3 regions of the Bacillus sp. PK6-16 genome follow, and region 3 is predicted to be linked to each of the others. Evidence: riboswitches for the same ligand, from Rfam matches in the RefSeq annotation. Region 3 holds a riboswitch; each other region holds the start of a gene.
What was found. Region 3 has a riboswitch for S-adenosylmethionine ahead of mtnK (S-methyl-5-thioribose kinase). Riboswitches for the same ligand answer to the same signal wherever they lie in the genome.
Positions count from the first base shown of each region.

Region 1: linked by a shared signal. The riboswitch ahead of M1D66_RS02410 (methionine ABC transporter ATP-binding protein) and the one ahead of mtnK (S-methyl-5-thioribose kinase) in region 3 are both predicted to bind S-adenosylmethionine.
Region 2: linked by a shared signal. The riboswitch ahead of M1D66_RS26270 (MetQ/NlpA family ABC transporter substrate-binding protein) and the one ahead of mtnK (S-methyl-5-thioribose kinase) in region 3 are both predicted to bind S-adenosylmethionine.

Region 1 is NZ_CP096511.1:498,358-501,641, forward strand. Features, by position in the region: gene M1D66_RS02400 (thioredoxin family protein) at 1-287, shown strand, start outside; gene M1D66_RS02405 (hypothetical protein) at 440-784, shown strand; SAM riboswitch class I at 910-1,017, shown strand; gene M1D66_RS02410 (methionine ABC transporter ATP-binding protein) at 1,327-2,352, shown strand; gene M1D66_RS02415 (methionine ABC transporter permease) at 2,345-3,010, shown strand; gene metQ (methionine ABC transporter substrate-binding lipoprotein MetQ) at 3,034-3,284, shown strand, end outside.
Region 2 is NZ_CP096511.1:5,125,554-5,128,837, reverse strand. Features, by position in the region: gene M1D66_RS26275 (methionine ABC transporter ATP-binding protein) at 1-824, opposite strand, end outside; gene M1D66_RS26270 (MetQ/NlpA family ABC transporter substrate-binding protein) at 837-1,649, opposite strand; SAM riboswitch class I at 1,736-1,850, opposite strand; gene M1D66_RS26265 (NAD(P)-dependent alcohol dehydrogenase) at 1,930-2,838, opposite strand; gene M1D66_RS26260 (DUF6612 family protein) at 2,996-3,284, shown strand, end outside.
Region 3 is NZ_CP096511.1:1,383,594-1,386,877, reverse strand. Features, by position in the region: gene mtnA (S-methyl-5-thioribose-1-phosphate isomerase) at 1-954, opposite strand, end outside; gene mtnK (S-methyl-5-thioribose kinase) at 951-2,132, opposite strand; SAM riboswitch class I at 2,223-2,364, opposite strand; gene M1D66_RS07270 (carbon-nitrogen family hydrolase) at 2,436-3,284, opposite strand, start outside.

The sequences.
Region 1 (3,284 bases), 890 kb from region 3:
CAGGAGCCGAAGCTACAGCCCTAATAGAGAACGAAGAAAAAACAGTATTATATGTATATACTCCAATGTGTGGAACATGCCAATTAGCAAAAAAGATGTTAACAGTCGTTGAGATGACAATTGAAGGCCTCAAAATTGGGATGTTAGATTTAAATTATGCTCCGCATTTAGCGAAAGAGTATGGGATTGAAAGTGTACCTTGTTTACTTGTTTTTGAAAATGGGACACTGATGAAGAAGATATACGCATTTCATTCGGTTGAATATTTATATACGGAATTAAAGTAGGCGGCAAAATTTTTGCCGCCTCGACATATTTCTTGGGAAATATGTCGAGATGCAGGGTGGATACAGTATTTGTCGAGCGAAAATAACAGGATTGCTCTTTAGTGAGAGGGAATGGTATGTAATAGAAAGTGATATGAAGGATGTGATTTAGGGTGAGATTATATTCTTTGCTTCAATCATTTGTAAATTACGCTAATGCTCAATATCATTTAGAACCGCTTTTAAGACAAGAAGAAAAAACTGTTAATTTTCGTTTTGGAGATGAAAGTTGTTCGTTACAAATTTCAAGAGATTATATAGAGCTGGTACATGAAGAAAGAGGAACGGAACAAATCATTTGCTTAGATGAAAAGGATATAGAACAATTGGTGAATGGAAATGTACGATTGCAAATGCTAATGAATGATGGACGTGTACAATATTCGGGAACGTACCGAACGATGTTATTAGTGGAATCGATGTTTCATATATGTAAACCGATGTCAGTAGGTGCTTAAAATTCTGAAGTTTCATTTTTTGCGAAAATTTCTGTTGACATGGTGAGTGTATATTGATACAATTCAAGTCATAAAATATAGACAATTTCATAAATTTCAAATCAGACGAAAATTGAATCTGATTTCTCTTATCAAGAGAGGTGGAGGGACTGTGCCCTGTGAAGCCCGGCAACCGTCAACTTATGTTGAAATGGTGCCAATTCCTGCAAAGCAAATGCTTTGAGAGATGAGAGAGAGGGATAATGTTGTTATATACGCATAAAAACCTTTCTGCTTCTCTAAAGCAGAAAGGTTTTTTTATTGTTTGAATGTGGAGGACATTCAAATAATAAAAGTAATGATAACAGTGGACTACACGCATTAAAAATAAAAAATTGCGGAGTCGACCTAAAATCTTTATGAAATCTAGCTCCAGCGGCTAGAACAGTCGGTCGTGTCATCCCTTCCTATGAGGCAAAAAGCGCCTCTACGTCAGGGATTTAAACGCCCTCTTGTTCTAAACGATCCGCTTGCGCTTTTTATTTAAAAAAGGGGTGAACATCATGATTCTATTAGAGAACGTAAAGAAAATATATAAGGCGAAAAGCGGTGATGTCACTGCTGTAGATAACGCCAATTTAAAAATAGAAAAAGGTGAAATATTTGGTGTTATTGGATATAGCGGCGCTGGGAAAAGTTCTTTAATCAGATTGTTTAATCAGTTAGAGAAACCGACTTCTGGCCAAATTACAATTGCAAATCGTGTTATATCAGCAATTACAGGAAGTGAACTTCGTAAGGCAAGGCAAGAAATCGGAATGATTTTTCAGCACTTCAACTTACTTTGGTCACGAACTGTACGTGAAAATATAGAGTTTCCACTTGAAATTGCAGGTGTTGATAAAGAGAAGAGAAGAAAACGTGTTGATGAATTAATTCATCTTGTTGGATTAGAAGGAAGAGGAGACGCGTACCCATCTCAGCTGAGCGGGGGACAAAAGCAACGCGTCGGGATTGCAAGAGCATTAGCTAACAATCCACAAGTGCTTTTATGTGACGAAGCAACGTCAGCTCTTGATCCGGAAACGACAGATCAAATTTTGGATTTACTATTAGACATTAATAAGCGCCTTGGTTTAACAATTGTACTCATTACACATGAGATGCACGTAATTCGAAAGATTTGTAATCGTGTTGCGGTAATGGAGAAAGGAAAGATTGTAGAAACAGGTCCAGTACTTGATGTATTCCGTAATCCGAAGCAAGATATTACGAAACGATTTGTACAGCAGTTAACGGATTCTGAAGATACAAATGAAACGATTGAAAGTTTAATTGAAAAATATCCAGATGGAAAAGTAATTCGTTTGCAGTTTATCGGTGAGGCTGTAGAAAGACCAGTGCTTCAACGATTGATGCAACGCAGTGACATAGAAGTTAGCATTTTGCAAGGAAATATCGCACAAACGAATAACGGTTCTTACGGTAGTTTAGTTGTTCATTTAAATGGTGAGGAAACAGCGATCCAGCAAGCAATAGAAGGAATTCATCAAGATCAAGTAGAGCTGGAGGTGATTGCACATGGATAAGTTACTCACAAATGTTGATTGGAATCAAATGTTAGAAGCAACTGGTGAAACGTTATATATGACGGCAATCGCAGCTCTTGCGACATTTGTTTTAGGACTCATTTTAGGATTGTTACTCTTCATGACAGCAAAAGATAATTTATGGGAAAACAAATCAATTAATACGGTGATTGGAGCATTCGTAAATATATTCCGTTCTATACCATTCATCATTTTAATTATTTTATTAATCCCATTCACAAAGATTCTTCTTGGAACAATTCTTGGAGCAAGTGCAGCTTTGCCGGCTTTAATTATTGGAGCGGCACCATTCTACGCGAGAATGGTTGAAATCGCACTTCGCGAAATTGATAAAGGTGTAATTGAAGCTTCAAAAGCAATGGGAGCAAAAACAAGCACAATTATTTTGAAAGTGTTAATTCCAGAATCGTTACCAGCATTAGTATCTGGTATTACGGTTACGACAATTGCTTTAGTAGGCTATACAGCAATGGCAGGAGTTGTTGGTGCTGGTGGCCTTGGAACACTTGCTTACTTAGAAGGATTCCAAAGAGGGAATAACGATGTAACAATCGTTGCGACAATTTGTGTATTACTAGTTGTATTTTTAATTCAGTGGATTGGTGATAGTTTAACGACTCGAATAGATAAACGATAATGAAAAACGGGAGGATGTTTCAAATGAAAAAATTATTACTTACGGCACTTATTTCAACTTCAATTTTTGGATTAGCTGCTTGTGGCGGGAAAGATAAAGATGAAAAGAAACTTGTTGTTGGTGCTTCTAACGTACCGCACGCTGTTATTTTAGAAAAGGCAAAACCGTTACTTGAGAAAAAAGGAATTGAATTAGAAATTAAAAAATTCCAAGACTACGTATTACCAAATAAATCGTTAGCGGATAAGGAATTAGATGCAAACTACTTCCAGCA
Region 2 (3,284 bases), 1.6 Mb from region 3:
TCCCCTGAAGTAGTGCCAATAAATGAAAGTGTTACAATTTCTCCAGTACTTTGTAGTTCTTTCTGTACCTCTTCTGGAATTTTCGCTGCAAATGCGCTATTTACAAATTTCTTCGTTGTTACATGTTGTGGGTTTGTGAAAATATCTTTTACAGTCCCACTTTCGACTACAGATCCATGTTCCATAACAGCAACGCGGTCACATATACGCTGGATGACATTCATTTCATGTGTAATGAGTAAAATCGTAATTCCGATTTCTTCGTTAATCTTTAATAGCAAATCAAGGATAGAATCGGTTGTTTCGGGATCTAATGCGCTCGTTGCTTCATCACTTAATAACACTTCAGGTTCATGTGATAGCGCACGAGCAATTGCAACACGCTGTTTTTGACCACCAGAAAGTTCGCTTGGATACGCATCTTTTCGATTAAAAAGATCGACAATGCGTAAATACTTTTCTACTCTTTTTTCAATTTCTGCTTTTGGAATGCCAGCAAGCCGTAACGGTAATGCGATATTTTCATAAACGGTAACAGTTTTAAGTAAATTGAATCCTTGAAAGATCATTCCGATTCTTTGTCTCGCTTTTGCTAGTTCTTTTGTCGATAACGTTGTTAAGTCTTGTTCGTTTACAATGATATTTCCTGTCGTTGGTTTTTCTAATAAATTTACACATCGAATCAATGTACTTTTACCAGCGCCACTATACCCAATGATTCCAAATACCTCGCCTTTTTCTACTTTAAGGGAAGTAGACTTAAGAGCCTCAACATTCCCTTTTTTTGTTGTAAATACTTTAGATATGTTTTTTAATTCAATCATTATCGTCAGCTCCTACCAAGATGGTAAAACTGAACCATCAAATTTTTTCTCGATAAACTCTTTTACTTCTTTAGATTGATAAGCTTTCTTTAATTTATTTACAACGGCATCATCTTTATTTTCAGTACGAACAACAACCCAGTTCACATAGGGTGAATCTTTTCCTTCGCGGAAAATAGAATCTTTCGCTGGACTTAATTTTGCACCTAATGCAAAGTTTGTGTTAATTGCAGCTGCTTTCACTTCACTTAGTTGCGTTGGTAATTGAGATGCCTCTAATTCGACAATCTTTAATTTTTTTGGATTTTCAATTACATCTTTTGCAGTCGCTTTTTCTGTAGCCTTTGGATCAACTTTTAAAACCCCTGCTTTTTCAAATAATTTTAAAGCTCGAAGTTCATTGGTTGGGTCATTTGGTACAGCAATTGCATCGCCCTCTTTTAAGTCTTTTACATCTTTTATATCTTTAGAATATACACCCATAGGGAATGTTACTGTTGAAAATACTTCAGCTAATTTCATATTGCGTTCAGCTTTAAATACATCTAAATACGATTTCGTTTGGTAGCTATTTACATCAAGGCTTTTTTCATCTAATGATACGTTTGGCGCTACATAATCATTAAATACTTTTATATCAATTTCGAGACCATCTTTTGCTGCAACTTCTTTTACCTTTTCAAAAATTTGTTCATGTGGTCCACCTGTTACACCGACAGTAATCTTTTTCTCGTCTAATTCTTTTACCTCTTTATTTGAACTCACACTACATGCGCCTAATAATAATACTGCTCCGCTTACAATGCTTAATAATACCTTTTTCATCTATAAATCCCCCTTCATATACGTTCCAAAATAAAAAGCACCTCCCAAAAAATAAGAGAGGTGCCGAATAGACGAAATAGATTCCTCTCTTATCTTCCAAAACGAAAACTCGTTTTGCAGGAATTAGCACCTTAGCTTATACGTCATAAGCTCGGTTGCCGGGCATCATCGGGCCAGTCCCTCCGCCACTCTTGATAAGAGTATGTGTATGTAGTTTTGAATATGGTACTAATAGTAAATCGTACAAAAAGAATTGTCAATTATATTTTCAGAATATATTTTATTTTAAGGTAATCGAAACGTTCCCCTTTTTATGTCCTTTTTCTACATATATATGAGCTTCAGCAATTTCTTCTAATCGGTAAGTTCTATCAATAACAGGTTTTAGCTTTTCTGTTTCAGCTAGTTGTTTTAGTAGGTTCATATCTTCTTTACTGACTTTTGCCATCATTCCGTTCACAGATACATATTTTCCATTAGGCATTAATGCATCTGTACAAAGAGACTTATTATATTTTCCAACTGCATCAAATATAATGTCATAGTGCTCGCCCCGCTTAGTAAAATCTTCTTTCATATAATCAATTACGTTGTCTGCCCCTAAAGCTGTTACTAAATCGAAATTCGAACTACTACAAATGGCTGTGACAGTCGCCCCGAAGTATTTCGCAAGTTGTACGGCAGCTGTCCCTACTGACCCAGAGGCGCCGTATATAAGTACTCGTTGCCCTTTTTTTATCTGTCCTTTTCTAAGGAAGTGCAATGCTGAAGTTCCGCCAAAAGGAATAACGGCAGCTTCTTCATATGTCACATTGGTAGGTTTTAATGCTATTAATCCACTTTCATGCACGCATGTGTATTCCGCATAACCACCAAGGTTTAGTTCTGTTAATGCAAAAACTTGATCTCCTTTTTTAAATTGTGTTACATCTGTTCCAATGTCTTCGATTTCACCGGATAACTCTACGCCAAGTATAGGTTTTCTCGGTTTTCTGAAACCTAATATGATCCGCATAGGAATCCAAAATAAGAGGGGGCTATTAAAGCCACGTATTCTACAATCTCCAGTCGATACACTTGTTGCGTGAATTTTAACTAATACTTCATTTTTTTTAGGTTTAGGCTTTTCTATATTTTGAAGTTGGAGAACATTAGGTGGTCCATACTTTGTGCAAATAATAGCTTTCATAATGACCTCCTGAAATGAGTTGTTATTATTTACATCATATTTAAACTTTTTCTCAAACATGTTGCTATATAGGAAATAAATTTAAAGAAGAATATTACGAATTATATAGATTTCATAGGAAAAGAGATGATATTATTTTTGGGAAGGAGGGGACGTTATGAAAAAAATTATTTTAATTTCAAGTTTAGTACTTGCAGTCGGTCTAGGAGTAGGGTGTAGTAATGAGAAAGCAAAAAAGACTGATGAACCGAAAAAAGAAGCTGTGCAGAAAGAAAAGGAATTAACAGCGAAGGATGTTTTTAATAAAGCGAATGAAGCTTTTAAAAACGAAGAAAATGTAACGATGACATATGATGTGGGAATAAAGGCTGAAGGAACAGAGATGAATGTAATAAAGGCCAAAATGCAATTAGAGCCGAAGAAAAAAAATTCTCGTTCTGAAATGA
Region 3 (3,284 bases):
GTCAAATGCTGGATTATAAACATCCGTTCCAATTGGTGCTACTTGTTTTCCAAAGATTTTCGTAACTTCTGTTTCATCTCTTTCTTCAATAATAATTTCGGCTCCAGTTTCTTTCGTAACATCAAATGTTGACAGTGGCGCAGCAACGTAAAATGGGATATTAAAGTACTTTGCTAAAATAGCTAAATTCATTGTCCCTATTTTATTGGCTGTATCTCCATTTGCGACAATTCGATCCGCCCCCACAATAATTGCGTTTATTTCTTTCGTTTGAATAGCATGAGCTGCAGTATTATCTGTTATAAGGGTCACATCAATATTTGCTTGCTTCAATTCCCACGTCGTTAAGCGACCACCTTGTAAAACTGGTCTCGTTTCACACGCATATGCATGTAAACGCACACCTTTCTCTTTTCCAATATAAAAGGGAGCTAATGCAGTTCCATATCTGGCAGTTGCGATACTTCCAGCGTTACAGATTGTTAAAATATTATCGCCATCTTTAAAACATGTTAACGCATATTCCCCAATATTTCGACACACCTCTTCATCTTCCTGTTGAATGCAAAGCGCTTCTTCTTCTAATATTTTTTGTGCTTCTTTTATTGTAGTAATCTCTCGAATAGATTCTCTCATACGATCAATTGCCCAAAATAAATTTACTGCCGTTGGGCGTGATGTCCCTAAATAGTTACAGTCTCTATTAAACTTCTTTTGAAATTCTTCGATATGTAAAGTATTATATTTTTTCGCTGCAAGCGCCAAGCCAAATGCAGCTACAATTCCAATTGCAGGCGCTCCGCGTACTTCTAACATTATGATACTTTTCCAAACCCCTTCAATAGTCGTTAATGTTTTGTATTCTGTGCTATGTGGCAATTTCGTTTGATTTAATACTGCAATTGCATCACCTTTCCAACTTACAGATCTCGGAACAGTAACAATTATACTCATGCTTTTACACCCCTTGAAACTGTCTGTTGAAATAATGTTCGAAACAGTTGAATATCAGCACTTTTAGATTCATATTTTATTAGTTCTTTTCCTAAGGATAGCGCTTGTTTCTTAGCTTGAATTCTTGTTTCTTTATTTTCTATTTCATCTAAATCTGCTACATGAGCTAAACCAATTGTTCTACGAATTAGTTCACATCCGGCAAATCCAACAGCATCAGTAAAGATATTTTGCAAAATAATTGGTAACCATTGTTTTTCTTTCGTATATGCTTCTACACCTTCTCCAATCCATAACTTTGTAAAAGTCTCTACAAAATGACTCCACGTCTTTTCTATATGAAAAAATAGTACACTTCTCTTTTCTTCTTCTCTAGATAAAGCATTTAATAATAGATTTGCAATAAATTGACCTATATCAAATCCAAATGGGCCATATGTCGCAAATTCTGGATCAATCACTTTCGTTTCAGAAGGTGACGAAAAAATACTACCAGTATGTAAATCACCATGAATAAGAGTTTCTTTTCTTGTTAAGAACTTATATTTATATTGTGCTACTTTTAGTTTTAAAGTTTTATCACTCCAAAGTTCATCAACCACGAGCTGTAAATCTGGCTCATAATCATTTGTATCATAATGCCCAAAAGGATCTGTAAACACTAAATCCTCTGTAATTTTACATAGGTCCGGATTTACAAAGGTACCTTCTAGTATCCTCTTCTCTTCTGACTGTAAACCAAAATCTGAAGTGTAAAATAAAACATGTGCTAGAAAACGACCAATATGCTGGGATAAAAGCGGATATTCTTCTCCGTCTATTAATCCTTTTCTTGTAATTGTTAGTCTTGATAAGTCTTCTATTACCGTTATCGCTAACTCTTCATCATGACTGTACACTACTGGAACATAATCCGGTACATACTGCGCAAAAATTTGTAATGCCTTGCTTTCAATCGTTGCTCTTTTTATAGACAATGGCCAGCTTTCACCAACTACTTTAGCATAAGGCAGTGCTTGTTTTATTATAATGGATTTCTCTCCATCATCTAATTTGAACACGTAATTTAAGTTTCCATCTCCAATTTCATGACAAATGACATTTGCCTTCTCTTCAAAATAACCATGACCTTTCGCATATTGTACAGCTGTTATTTCTGTTAATGAATAATATCCCATCGTCTTCTCCCCCTTTTTAAATTCAGAGGTTTTTCTAACACAGAAAAACCTCTTTCCACTAAGAAAGAGGTTTGAAGTTTATCTTCTCCCCTCTTATCTGCCAGAAAGTTTTACTTTCTGCTGGAATTAGCACCGTGCCTTTTGGCGTAATAAACGCCCCATTTCACAATGGTATTACGGTCGGTTGCTGGGCTTCATCGGGCCAAATCCCTCCACCTGCTCTTGATAAGAGTTGTATAATTTTTTGAATTTTTAACTTTATGTTGATGACTATACCAAGAATAAAAATCACTTGTCAACATTTTATTTGTATAATTCTGGACGACGATCCGCAAAAACTGGAATTCCTTTTCGTACTTCTCTAATTTTCTCGAATACAAGCTCTCCAAATAAAATTGATTCCTCTTCATTCGCCTCTACTACAACTTCACCCCAAGGATCCACAATTAAAGAATGACCTGCAAACACATTATTCGGATCCTTTCCTGCTCTATTACACGCAACAACATAACACTGATTTTCAACTGCTCTTGCTTGCAATAGCAAACGCCAATGTGCTAAACGAACTAATGGCCATTCTGCTACAACAAATAATACTTTTGCCCCTTTAGCAGTATGAACACGCATCCACTCTGGAAAACGAATATCATAACAAATTGTTCCAGCGCATTCAACATCATCTAGCTTAAATTCGCCCGTACCATTACCAGCTATTAAATATTTATGTTCATCCATAAGCTGAAATAAATGTACTTTACTATATTCGTTGACTAACTGTCCTTCATTATTTACAACATACATCGTATTTGTAACGCCTTGCTCTGTTTGCTTTGCTATGGACCCACCAACAATATGTACATCATATTGCTTCGCCCATTCTATTAACTTTTCTTTCGTTTCCACTCCATCCCTATCTGCAATTTCAGAAAGTCTCGTTAAATCATATCCTGTTGTCCATAGTTCTGGTAAGACGATAACATCTGGCCTTTCCTTCATAGCTTCACTTATTTTATTTTTAGCATTCTCAATATTTTTTTCTACATCTCCAAAAACAATATCCATTTGAATACATGCGACTTTCATTTTTTCAGCCCCATTCTTATTTTTCTCTTTACAAAATACTGGAAAGATTATATCATTTGTCACTAGAAT